Regions from separate parts of the Kitasatospora saccharophila genome, predicted to be linked through region 2. Evidence: riboswitches for the same ligand, from Rfam matches in the RefSeq annotation. Region 2 holds a riboswitch; each other region holds the start of a gene.

The links. A riboswitch is a leader RNA that binds a small molecule or an ion and turns the genes downstream of it on or off. The one in region 2 is predicted to bind cyclic di-AMP.
Region 1: another riboswitch for cyclic di-AMP. It lies ahead of ABD345_RS24345 (C40 family peptidase); the one in region 2 lies ahead of ABD345_RS28920 (M23 family metallopeptidase).
Region 3: another riboswitch for cyclic di-AMP. It lies ahead of ABD345_RS05340 (transglycosylase family protein); the one in region 2 lies ahead of ABD345_RS28920 (M23 family metallopeptidase).

Annotation. Positions count from the first base shown of each region.
Region 1 covers NZ_BAAANS010000035.1:46,849-51,082, reverse strand. Annotated here, with positions in the region: gene ABD345_RS24355 (NYN domain-containing protein) at 1-168, shown strand, start outside; gene ABD345_RS24350 (C40 family peptidase) at 368-1,405, shown strand; cyclic di-AMP (ydaO/yuaA leader) riboswitch at 1,768-1,923, shown strand; gene ABD345_RS24345 (C40 family peptidase) at 1,934-3,004, shown strand; gene ABD345_RS24340 (C40 family peptidase) at 3,213-4,234, shown strand, end outside.
Region 2 covers NZ_BAAANS010000047.1:39,544-43,777, reverse strand. Annotated here, with positions in the region: gene ABD345_RS28930 (helix-turn-helix domain-containing protein) at 1-177, opposite strand, end outside; gene ABD345_RS28925 (SDR family oxidoreductase) at 355-1,161, shown strand; gene ABD345_RS28920 (M23 family metallopeptidase) at 1,233-2,036, opposite strand; cyclic di-AMP (ydaO/yuaA leader) riboswitch at 2,047-2,209, opposite strand; gene ABD345_RS28915 (YiaA/YiaB family inner membrane protein) at 2,436-2,726, shown strand; gene ABD345_RS28910 (alpha/beta fold hydrolase) at 2,904-3,767, shown strand; gene ABD345_RS28905 (TetR-like C-terminal domain-containing protein) at 3,767-4,234, shown strand, end outside.
Region 3 covers NZ_BAAANS010000005.1:12,448-16,681, forward strand. Annotated here, with positions in the region: gene ABD345_RS05335 (hypothetical protein) at 1-1,829, opposite strand, end outside; cyclic di-AMP (ydaO/yuaA leader) riboswitch at 2,298-2,467, shown strand; gene ABD345_RS05340 (transglycosylase family protein) at 2,473-3,789, shown strand; gene ABD345_RS05345 (hypothetical protein) at 3,894-4,094, shown strand.

The DNA of each region.
Region 1 (4,234 bases), on a different contig from region 2:
ACCGGGGAGACCGCGGACGAGCTGATCCGCCGGCTGGTGCGGGCCGAGCCGCAGGGGCGGCCGGTGGTGGTGGTCTCCGCCGACCGGGAGGTGGCGGACGGGGTGCGCAAGGCGGGTGCCCGGCCGGTGGCCTCGGTGCTGCTGCTGAACCGGCTCGCGCGCAGCTGAAGAGGCGCAGTTGAGACGGGGTCAGGGGACCTCGGGGCGACCGGAGTGTGACGGTCCGGTGAAGGGGGGCGGGTGCCCGGGACCGGAAGCCCCCCGGGAGTGGACGCGGGGGTGGGGACTTCACTAGGGTCTGGCGTCAAACCTATATTCCGGACCATCACTCTTTGGGGTGAGTCCAGCAGGAAGAAGGAGCACCCCCTTGGCCTCCCACCGCCGTCCCAAGCAGCCGAGCCGTGCGCGGATCTCCGTGTTCACCGCCGCCGCCGCGACCGCGGTCGCCCTGACGGCCCAGGCCAGCGCGCACGCCGCCCCGGCCCAGCCGAACAAGGACGAGGTCAAGGCGCAGGTCGACAAGCTGCTGGAGGAGCAGGAGCAGGCGGCCGAGAAGTACAACGGCGCCAAGGAGCGGGCCGACCAGCTGCGCAAGCAGGCCAGCGACCTGCAGGACCAGGTGGCCCGCGGCCAGGAGCAGTTGACCGAGCTGGCCTCCGGGCTCGCGGCGGTGGCCGGGGACCAGTACCGGCAGGGCGGTGTCGACCCGTCGATGCAGCTGATGCTCTCCGCCGACCCGGACCAGTACCTGACCAAGGCGTCCTCCTTCGACCAGGCCGCCAGCACCCAGGCCGAGACGCTCAAGTCCCTCAAGGACCAGCAGCGCCGCCTGGACCAGCAGAAGCAGGAGGCCGCGGCCGTCCTGCACGAGCTGGACACCCAGACCCAGGCGCTCAACGACGCCAAGAACGACGTGAACAGCAAGCTCGCCGAGGCGCAGAAGCTGCTCTCCAAGCTGAACGCCGCGGACCGGGCCGCGATCCTCCAGGGCAGCGGCGGCACCGCCTCGCGCAGCGCCTCCCGGGTCGACCCGTCCACCCTGCCGCAGGCCAGCGGCTACGCGGCGACCGCGGTGGCGGCCGCGCTCGGCAAGCAGGGCTCGCCGTACGTCTGGGGCGCCACCGGTGCGAGCACCTTCGACTGCTCGGGCCTGATGGTGTGGGCCTACAAGCAGGCCGGCGTCTCGCTGCCGCGCACCTCGCAGTCGCAGGGCAGCTACGGCGTGAACGTGGGCACCGACTGGCACAACGCGCAGCCCGGCGACCTGGTCGTCTACTACAGCGACCGGCACCACGTCGGCATGTACATCGGCAACGGCCTGGTGGTGCACGCCCCGCGCACCGGTGACGTGGTGAAGACGATGAAGGTCGACACCCTGCCGATCTCCACCATCCGCCGGGTCTGACGGTCCGAAGAATCGGACAAACGCCCCATAGGGCGACAACTGACGCATCGTGACACGCCCGGACGGGTCGAGATCCCCCTGTGATCCGCGACACGTCCGGGCGAGGCATTTCCCGACCGTATCGTGAGAATTATTACGCTCTGTGTAAGTAATCGATCACGTTCGGTCAGATTCCTCGCGGTATTTGATTCAGAATCAGATTTTTTTCCGACAAGGATTTGAACGGATCACGGATCGGTTACTAGGGTCGTGCTTCGACCACCGCAGAGTCGATCGCCCAAGGGGGGCGGCGGCGGGGGTCGCCGCCGAGTCCGTGACGCAGCGGGCAGACCGTCAACACCGGGTCTGCCGACGGGGATACCCCTGCGGGGGTGCTGTCTAACGGAGCCGGGGAACCACGTTCCCCCGGGGTGAATCGGCGCCGGGACGGCCGCGTGCGGTCGGTGAGGCGTCGTAGGGCACATCTCTTCCGGCCCGAACCCGTCAGCTCACCCGGTAGGCGGTGTGAGGAAGAAGGAGTCCGCCTTCGTGGCGTCCCATCGCCGTCCCAAGCCCGTCGGCCGTGCCCGGGTCTCGATTCTCACTGCCACCGCCGCCGCTGCCGTGGCGCTGTCCGCCCAGGGCGGCGCGCACGCCGACCCCGCGCCCACCAAGGACCAGGTCAAGCAGCAGGTCGACCAGCTCAACGAGCAGGCCGAGGTCAAGACGGAGGCGCTCAACGCCTCCGTCGAGAAGCAGCAGGAGCTGCAGAAGCAGGTCGGCCAGCTCCAGGACCAGCTCGCCCGGCAGCAGGAGCAGGTGACCACCGCGCAGGAGGGCCTGGCGGGCATCGCCGCCGAGCAGTACCGCAGCGGCAGCATGCCGCAGACCATGCAGCTGATGCTCTCCAGCAGCCCGGACTCGTTCCTCGGGGAGGCCGGCACGCTGAACGCGGTCGGCTCCACCCAGGCGGACCTGCTCAAGACCTTCAAGTCCGAGCAGGCCAAGCTCGACGCCCAGCGCAAGGAGGCCGAGTCCAAGCTCGCCGAGCTGGACACCACCACCAAGGCCCTGCAGGCCGACAAGGACGACGTCAAGGCGAAGCTGGCCAAGGCCCAGGAGCTGCTCAACACGCTGACCCAGCAGGAGCGCGACCAGCTCGCCGCCGCCGAGGCGAAGGCCGCCGCGGACGCCAAGGCGAAGGCCGACGCCGCGCAGCGCGCCTCCCGCGACACCGTCCGGGTGGAGCTGAACGCCCCGGCGTCCTCCAGCTTCTCGGGCAACGCGGTCGGCGCGGCGGTCTCCAAGCTCGGCAGCTGGTACTCCTACGGCGCGGCCGGTCCGAGCACCTTCGACTGCTCCGGCCTGATGCAGTGGGCCTACAAGCAGGCCGGCGTGTCGATCCCGCGCACCTCGCAGGCGCAGGCCGGGGCCGGGACCAACCTGGGCACCGACATCGCCAACGCCCGCCCGGGCGACCTGATCATCTACTACGGCGACCAGCACCACGTCGGCATGTACGTCGGCAACGGGCAGATCGTCCACGCCCCGCACACCGGCGCGCAGGTCCGCTACGAGTCGGCGACGGTCATGCCGATCAACCGGATCGTCCGGATCTGACGGTCCGGCACGGCCTCCGGCCCGGTACCCCGCAGGGGGTGCCGGGCCGTTCTCGTCCTGGCGTCCGATTCGCGGTCAAATATTCGTTCCTGTCGGGGTTTGGACTGGATCGATCCGACTCGCTAACCTCTGCCCCCGGGCCCCCGCGAGGACGGCCGTCCGACGGCGGACGGCGGCGGAGGCCGGCCGCAGAACGGAGCCGTCGCACGTGTCCGTGCACCGTCGCACCCCGCTGCCCGGCGTCCAGCGCCTGGCCCGCGCCCTGGCGCTCACCGCCGCCGCCACCGGCGCGCTCGGGCTGACCGTCGGAGGGGCCGCCGCCGCCCCGCTCAGCCCGGCCGAGCCGGTGAGCCGCGGCGAGGTCAAGACCCAGGTCGACCAGCTCTACGAGGAGGCCGAGCAGGCGTCCGAGAAGTACAACGCCGCCCAGGAGCGGCAGCAGCGGCTCCAGGCCGAGGCCGGCAGCCTGCAGGACCAGGTCGCCGCCGGGCAGGAGGAGCTGAACCGGATGCGCGGCGACCTGGCCGCCGTCGCCGCCGACCAGTACCGGTCCCAGGGCGTGGACCCCACCGTCCGGCTGATGCTCGACCAGGACCCCTCCGGCTACCTGACCGGCGCCCGCTCGCTCGAACAGGCCACCTCCCGGCAGGCCGAGAGCCTGCGCGAGCTCGCCGAGCGGCAGCGCCGGCTGGAGGAGCGGCGGCACGAGGCCGGCGCCAAGCTCGCCGAGCTGGAGCAGGCCCGGCGGCAGCTGTCCGCCGCCAAGGAGGACGTCCGGCAGCGGCTGGCCAGGGCCCAGCAGCTGCTGAACGGCCTCGCCCCCGCCGAGCGGGCCAGGATGGCCGCCGACGACGCCCACGAGGCCCGGCGGCGCGCCACCCGCGGCACCGACCGGATCGACCTCGGCGACCAGCCGCCCTCCTCGGACCGCGCCGCCACCGCGCTGGCCGCCGCGCTCTCCAAGATCGGCTCCCCGTACGTCTACGGATCCACCGGGCCGGGCACCTTCGACTGCTCCGGTCTGATGTACTGGTCGTGGCGGCAGGCCGGAGTGACCCTGCCGCGGACCTCGCAGGCGCAGGCTTCGGCCGGCCGGCGGGTGAGCCTCGCCGAAGCCCGGCCCGGAGACCTGGTGATCTTCTACAGCGACAGGCACCACGTCGGCATGTACGCCGGCGGGGGCGTCGTCGTGCACGCGCCCTACCCCGGCGCCCGGGTCCGGTACGAGAG
Region 2 (4,234 bases):
GCCCTGTTCCAGCCGGGTGTAGTACTCGGTGCTGACCCCGGCCAGCCGCGCCACCTCGTCGCGGCGCAGGCCCGGCACCCGGCGCACCCGGCCGTCCGCGGGCAGTCCGGTCGACTCCGGGGCGATCGCGGCGCGCCGGGTGCGGAGGAAGTCGGCGATCTCCCTGCTGCGTTCCATGGACCAAGTGTGCGGCCCCGGCGGGTGCGCCGGCGGGGCGAGGGTGGTCCTGCCGGTACCAGTCGGCGCAGGGTCCGCCCGGGGCCGTCCGCGGGGCCGCCGGGCTGGTGTGCTGGAGTCGTGCCCGGGACTCCCCGGTGTCGCAACTCCCCTGCTCCGCACGGAAGAAGGCCCACCATGTCCGCATCCACCAGCACTCCCGCCGCCGCCCCCGCCGCACCCGCCGACCGGCCGCTGACCGGCCGCGTCGCCGTGGTCACCGGCGCTTCCAGCGGCATCGGCGCGGCCACCGCCGAGGAGCTCGCCGGGCTGGGCGCCCGGGTCGTCCTGCTGGCCCGCCGCGCCGAGCGGCTGGCCGCGCTGTCCGACCGGATCGGGCGGGCCGGCGGCACCGCCCTGGCGATCGCCGCGGACGTCACCGACCCGGTCTCGGTGCGGGCCGCCGCCGACCGGGTCGCCGCCGAACTGGGCGGCGCGGACCTGCTGTTCAACAACGCGGGGGTGATGCTCCCGGCGCCGGTCGAGGAGCTGGCCGTGGAGCAGTGGCAGCACCAGATCGACCTGAACGTGTCCGGCCTGATGAACGTCATCGGCGCGTTCACCCCGCAGCTGGTCGCGGCCGCGGCCGAGCGCGGGGTCGCCGACCTGGTCAACACCTCGTCGATCGCGGCGCGGAACCTCTTCCCGACCTTCGCCGTCTACTCCGCGACCAAGGCGTACGTCACCCACCTCTCGCTGCACCTGCGGGCCGAGCTGGGCGCCAAGCGGGTCCGGGTCTCGGCGATCGAGCCCGGCATCGTCGACACCGAGCTCCAGTCGCACGTCACCGACCGGGGCGCGCTCGCCTGGCTGGACGGTTCCAAGGAGGCGATGGAGTGGCTCACCCCCGGCGACATCGCCAGGACGGTCGGCTTCCTGGCCGCCCTGCCGCCGCGGGTCAACCTCCAGCAGGTCACCGTGATGCCGACCGGCCAGGCGAGCTGAGGGCGCGACGGTCGTGCCGGGGCGTCGGCCGCGGTCCCGGGGTCAGCGGCCCCGGCGGTCGCGGCCGCCGGTCACGGCTGGAGGCCGAGGTGGCGGAGCCAGGGCAGCGGGTCGACCGGGGAGCCGTCGGCGAGGCGGACCTCCAGGTGGAGGTGCGGGGTGGTGGCGCTGCCGGTGGAGCCGACGGTGCCGAGGAGGGTGCCGGGCGCGGCCTCGCCGGGGGCGGCGGTGATCCGGGCGAGGTGGCAGTACCAGAGCTCGGTGCCGTCGGGGAGGGTCTGGACGACGCGGTAGCCGTAGGTGCCGGACCAGCCCGCGGCGGTGACGGTGCCGGCGGCGACGGCCGTGACGGGGGTGCCGGTGCGGGCGGCGAAGTCCAGCCCGTTGTGCAGGTGCGCCCAGTGCAGGCCGGCCTGCGAGAACCCGTCGCCCAGCCGGTAGCCGGTGAGCGGGAGGGCGGGTGCGGAGCGGTCGGTGCCGGGTGCGGCGGCCGTCGTGGTCGCCTCGGCCCGCCGGTCGGCACGCTTGGCCTCGGCCTCCTGGGCGGCGGCCAGCCGGGCGGACTCCTCGGCGTCGGTGCGCTGCCCGTCGGCCTGCTGCAGGATGCGGGCGGCGAGGGCGAGTCCGGGGTCGGCGGCGAGCAGGTCGTCGGAGACCTCGTCGGCGGCGGTGACCGGGGCCGGGGCGGGCGCGGGGGCGGCCTGGGCGGGAGCGGCGGCGAGACCGGTGGCGCCGAGCGCGGCGGTCATCGCGGTGACGCCCAGCAGGGGCGCGCCGGTGCGGGCCTGGCGGGGGAGCCGGTGCCGGACGGGCTCGGCCTCGACCGGGTGGTCGAGCAGCTGGGTGCCGGTGCTCTCGGTGTAGGTCGACGCCACGGGGGCGCGCTCCTTCCTTCCCTGCCGCCGACCGGGTTAGCTGACGGGTTCGGAGGTGGAAGGTCTCCTACGGTCGGGCCCAGGGCCGTCCCGATTCACCCCGGTGGAACGTGGTTCCCCGGCTCCTGGACCTGCCGCGGGGCAGGACCGGATGGATTAGGCGTGGCGCACGGTGCCGCATGGTTACGGCGTTGCCGACCGCGCTGCGTTATCAAACGTTAATCCTATGGACCCCATGATTCCAAGCGCCTTCCTGGGTGCAGTGAAAGTTTCCTGACGCCCTATGGGCGATTTGTGACGGTTCGTCGATGCACCCGGATCCGGCCATGACGGACCGTGACGGAGCAGTTGAGTATCCGTACTCACGACCTGCCCGCGCCCCGGCGGGACCCTGGCCCCATGACCGCTCCCGTACCCCGCCGCACCACGTCCGCCTACTACCTGCAGGCCGTCGCGTCCTTCGCGTTCGCGACCGCCGCCCTGGCCCTGGGGGTCGCCTACCTCCCGGTCAGCGCGTGGATGCGCGCCTTCCTCGCCGTCGGCCTGCTCTACCAGGTCACCTCCGCGTTCACGCTGGCCAAGGTGATCCGGGACCGCCAGGAGGAGGGCGCGATCACCAGCCGGGTCGACCAGGCCCGGCTGGAGAAGCTGCTCTCCGAGCACGACCCGTTCCGGGCCGACGGGATCTGAGCCGGACAGGGTCCGGGACGGACGGGGCCCGGGACGGACGGGATCCGGGGCGCGCCCGCCGACGGGCGCACCCGCCGGGCTTGACGGCTAAGGCTATTAGCCTTAGCTTTATGGCTATCGGCAGGAGCCGGGCACCGAGCCCGGAGCGCCGGACGACGCCCGCCCAGGAGGCCCGCGATGAACAGCACCCTCGGCACCACCACCCGGTACCTCGACGTCCCCGGCGGCCGGATCGCCTTCGACGACGCCGCCGGCCCCGGCACCCCGGTCGTCCTGCTGCCCGGCATGCTCGACCGGCGGGCCGTCTACCGCTTCCTCGCCCCGCTGCTGGGGGCCGCCGGGCACCGGGTGGTCACCATGGACCTGCGCGGCATGGGCGAGTCCTCCACCGGTTTCACCGACCACACCCCGGCGGCGATCGCGGACGACCTGGTGGCCCTGCTGGAGCACCTGGACCTGCGCGGCGCCGTCCTGGTGGGCAGCTCGTACACCGGCGCCACCGTGGTGCGGGCCGCGGCGCTCGCCCCCGAGCGGACCGGCGGGGTGGTGCTGGTCGACGCCTTCATCGAGAACCTGCCGCTGAACGCCTTCCAGAAGGCGCTGTTCGGCCTGGCCGCCCCGCTGGTCAGCGCCTTCCCGGGCCTGTGGGGCTCGATGCAGAAGTTCTACTACCCGGCCGCCGCCCGGCCCGCCGACTTCGAGGAGTACCGGGCCGGCCTGGCCGCGATGCTCCGCGAGCCGGCCCGCAAGGCGGCGCTGCGCGGCTACCTGAAGGGCGACTCGGCGCCGGTCGGCTGGTGCGCGGCGGTCGACGTGCCCGCGCTGGTGCTGATGGGCGAGCGGGATCCCGACTTCCCGGACCCGGAGCTGGTCGCCGACCGGCAGGCCGCCGCGCTGCGCGGCCGCAAGGTGATGATCGCCGGCGCCGGCCACTACCCGATGGCCGGCCGCCCGCAGGCCGTCGCCGACGCCCTGCTGCCCTTCCTCGCCGAGCTCGACGGCCCGGCCGGACCGACCGACGAGAACGGGACCGCCCGCTGATGCCCCGCGCCGGACTCTCCACCGCCGCCGTGGTGGACCACGCCCTGGAACTGATCGACGAGCGCGGCGCCGAGGCGCTGACCCTGGCCGCGGTCGCCGCCAGGGCCGGGGTGGCCACCCCGTCGCTGTACAAGCACGTGGCCGGCGGCCTGCCCGAACTGCGCCGCCTGGTCGCCGTCCGCACCACCGGGGAGCTGGCCGACCACCTGGCCGCCGCCGTCCTCGGGCACTCCCGGGACGGCGCGGTCCGCGCCCTGCTGGCCGCCTACGCCGGGTACGCCCTGGCGCACCCGCGGCGGTACGCGGCGCTGCCGCAGGTGCCGGACCCGGATCCGGGCCCGGAGCTGGTCGAGGCCGCCGAGCGGCTGGTGGGGGTGCTGTTCGCGGTGCTGCGCGGCTACGGGCTGGAGGGCTCGGAGGCGGTGCACGCGGTGCGGACGCTGCGGGCGGCGGCCCACGGGTACGCC
Region 3 (4,234 bases), on a different contig from region 2:
TTGCGGTAGCCGGTCAGCCTGCTGCGGCTGAGGGTGACCCGCTCGCCGGCGAGCTGGTGCTTGAGGGTGGCGACCGCGTAGTCGGACTGCCCGGCGGCGTCGATCAGCAGTCCGTCGAAGACGGTGCCCCGGTCGCGGCCGAGCGCGTGCACGGCGATGCCGCCGGCCGCGTTGCCGTACAGCACCGAGGCGGTGTAGTCGAAGTCGTTCAGGTAGGCGCCGTGCTCGATGCCCCAGCCGCCGTTGTGGTAGGCCGCGTACTGGGTGACGGTGTGGTGGTGCTCGGCGTTGAGCCAGACGAAGACGCCGTTCTCCAGGTTGTTGTGCGCCAGGCAGCGTTCGAAGGTCCAGACGCCCTCGCTGGTCTCCGGCCACTCGTAGCCGGAGGCGCCGGTGGCGCCCTGGACGCCGACGGCCACGCAGTCCCGGGCCGAGGAGCCCGTCCCGGCGCCGAGGCTGAAGCCGGTGAGCCGGTAGCCGCGCGGGTTGGGTTCGAAGACGGTGCGGGAGGCGACGCAGCCCTCGTAGGCGATGTCGTCGGAGGGGCCCTGCGGGGTGCGGGTGTCGATCGGGCCGTCCCACCAGTACGCGTCCTCCCAGGTGTCGTGGGAGATGCAGCCGCGGAAGGTGATGCCGTGGCTGGCGTGCGGCACGAAGGCGTGGCTGCCGGTGTCGCGGACCACCACGCCCTCGACCACGGTGCCGCGCGAGGTGTCCAGCAGCATGTGGAAGTGCAGCCCGTACCGGCCGAGCACCGGCTCGGTGACCGGCTTGCCGTTCCAGCTGTCCTTCCCGTTCGCCCGCGGCCCGAGCCAGCGCAGCGCGGCGTGCCGGACGTCGGCGGGCCGGCTGGAGGTGAGGTGGACGTGCGCCCGGCCGTTCTCGGTGCCCTCGATCCGGACGTTGCGGCTGAGGTTGAGCACCTCGGCGCCGAAGGTCGCGCCGCCGCCGAGCGCCACCCGGGGGTGGGCGTTCTTCAGCGGGCCGGTCAGCGTGACGGTGGCGCCGTCGACCCGCTCGACGGTCACCAGGTCGTACGAGGTGGAGAAGTCGTCGGTGTCGGGCGGCGCGGTGGGGGTGACGGCCAGTTCGTCGCCGGGCTGCCAGCCGGTGGGGGCGGCGGCCAGCTTGATCGTGCTGTCGCCGGGCTTCAGCGCGGTGGCGGCGCGGGTCCAGGCGGTGCGGGGGGCGCCGTCCAGCCGCAGGTAGCCCTGGCCGGTGACCCACAGGCCGGTGTCGGTGTCGACGACCGTCATGCCGCCGCCGGCGAAGCGGCGCTCGTCGACCTCGGGGAAGCGCAGGACGTGGGTGTGCGCGCCGTCGGGGGCGAGCGCCAGGGTGCCGCGCACCTCGACGTTGCCGCTGCTGGCCAGGGTCAGCGACCGGTCCGCGGCGAACACCAGCGAGCCGGTCGGTTCCACCAGCAGCGAGCCGACCTTCGCGTCGGCGTCCAGCACCACCCGGTCGGTGATCCGCACCGCGCTGCCGGGCCCGGGCAGCCGTCCGCCCCAGCCCCCGGCGTCCGACCACTTGCGGCCGCCCTGGTCGACCGGCGGGGGTGGCGGGGGCGGCGCGGACGGTCGCGGGCTCCCGGACGCGGGCGGCGGGGCGCCGGTGCCGTGCCGGTGGCCCGCCGGGCTGCCGCTGCCGCCGCCCGGGGCGGGCCGCGCGGCGGGCTCGTCGGCCCCCGCCAGGGACTGCCGCAGGACCACTCCCCCGCCGAGCGCCGTCACCGTCCCGACCGCCAGCCAGGTCAGCATCCTGCGCCGCCCGACCAGCGGCCGCCGGTGCCGCGCCGGCGGCTGCTCGCCGTTCCGCTGCTGTTCCACCTCGGCCGCCCTTCCGGGGCCCGCGACCCCGCGTCGTCGGGGGCAGCATAGGCAGAACGGCCACCGAAAAGCGGCGACTTCCGTTTCGCTTAAGCATCCTGACGTACCGTCAGTCATCAGTTCGACCATTCGGCCACGGCCCCGCCGCGGGCCCCGGCGCACCGGACGAATCAGAAATCGGGCACAAATGCCTCTCGAGAAACCATCACATATGCCGAATATTCACTCACCGATCAGCATAACGCCCAAAACGGGCACAAGATCAGCTATCGCCTGACGCGCGGCCAGGCCCGGTCAGCGGTGCGGGAGTTCGCCGAATGCTCCTTGGTCGCGAATTTCGCACACCGTGACGGCGGTCACAGGCATTTGCGAATCATCCTTAATTCCGCTTAATCTCCTGCCCACGTTCGTGGACACACGAACCCAGTTCACCCGGAACGCCGAGTCCTGCCGCCGGGTGGGCCGGCTCATGCATCAACGCACCACGGCAGGGGCGGGGGAACCAGGTAAGTCGCCCCGGGCGGCCGAGAGGCCGTACGGGGCTTGGGGTGAAGCCGGGCGCACCACGCGGTGCGCGCGGCCGGGCAACTCCAGCCCGAATCCGACAGCTCACCTCGCAGGCGTGGGAGAGGAACGCTTCTTCATGCTGCCCATCAGCGCCAAGCGAGCCCGTCGACTGATCGCCACCACCGGCGTCGTCGGCATCGGCCTCACCATCCCCTGCCTGACCACCGGCACCGCCTCCGCCGCCACCGTGGCGACCTGGGACAAGGTCGCGCAGTGCGAGTCCAGCGGCAACTGGTCCATCAACACCGGCAACGGCTTCTACGGTGGCCTGCAGTTCACCTCCTCCACCTGGGCCGAGTTCGGCGGCACCGCGTACGCCTCGCGCGCCGACCTGGCCACCAAGGACCAGCAGATCGCCGTCGCCGAGAAGGTGCTGGCCGTCCAGGGCCCCGGCGCCTGGCCGGTCTGCTCCGTCCAGGCCGGTCTGACCAAGGGCGGCGCCGCCCCCCAGGTCGACACCTCCGGCTCCTCGTCCTCGTCCACCGCCACCACCACCGGCTCGGACAGCAGCAGCTCCTCGCAGTCGCAGTCGCAGTCGCAGTCGCAGTCCAGCGGCAGCAGCAAGGGCCAGTCCCAGCACTCCTGGTCGCAGGGCAAGTCGCAGGCCCAGACCCAGACCCAGCAGAGCGCCCCGGCCGCCACCGACACCCAGTCGGCCGGCAGCTACACCGTCGTGGCGGGCGACTGGCTGTCCGCCATCGCGCAGAGCCAGCACGTGGACGGCGGCTGGCAGAAGCTGTACGACCTGAACCGCTCGGTCCTCACCGAGGGCCCGGACGTGATCTACCCGGGTCAGCAGCTCTCGCTGGGCGGCGGCAGCAGCACCGCGCAGCAGTCCGCGCCGGCCACCAAGTCCTCCTCCTCGTACAAGGGCTCGTCCTGGAAGAACGGCGGCTCCACCGCCAAGTCCTCCACCACCAAGTCCTCCACCACCAAGTCCTCGACCGGCACCGCGAGCACCGCCACCACCACGGCGAAGACCGCGACCACCACCACGACCGCCACCACCGCGACCACCGCCACCAAGGCGACCGGCTCCAAGGCCGCGGCGATCGACTTCGCGCTGTCCAAGCTCGGCCAGGCGTACGTCTACGGCGGCACCGGCAACGGCGGCTGGGACTGCTCGGGCCTGACCCAGGCCGCGTTCCGCCAGGCCGGCATCAGCCTGCCGCGCGTCGCCGCCGACCAGGCGGACTACTCGACCCGCGTCTCGCTGGACAGCCTGCAGCCGGGCGACCTGCTGTTCTGGTCCAACAACGGCGCCAACTCGGGCGTCTACCACGTCGCGCTGTACATCGGCGACGGCAAGTACGTCGAGGCCGCGAACCCGCGCTCCGGCGTCCGCACCGAGACCATCGCCGACTGGGCCCCCGACTTCGCGGGCCGCGTCTGATCCGCGAGCGGTGAACCGCCGCTGCCCCCGGGGACCCTGGTCGGCCCCGGGGGCAGCGGCCTATCCTCGCCCTGAGAGAAGGCTCGACGACCGGGAGCGGCGGCATGGCGAAGGTGACGATCACGCTGGACGCGGACCTGGCCCTGGAAGTGATGATGCGGGCCGGCACCACCTCCCCCCAGGACGCGGTGGAACTGGTCCTGCGCGACTACCTCTCCACCGACCGCCGCACCATCGCCCGCACCGGCGGCACCCGCGACGGCGAACGCCTCCTCCCCAAGCCCCCCACCCCCGAAGAGGGCTGACGCCCCGACGAGAGCCCTGCCCCTGACGGCGCTCCCCTGGTGGCGCAAGTGCCGCAACTGTCAAGTAACTTACCGTCTAGTAAGTTTACTGGCGAGTACATACCCTGGGCGGACCCCCACCCCCGTCCAAGGGAGTTCGC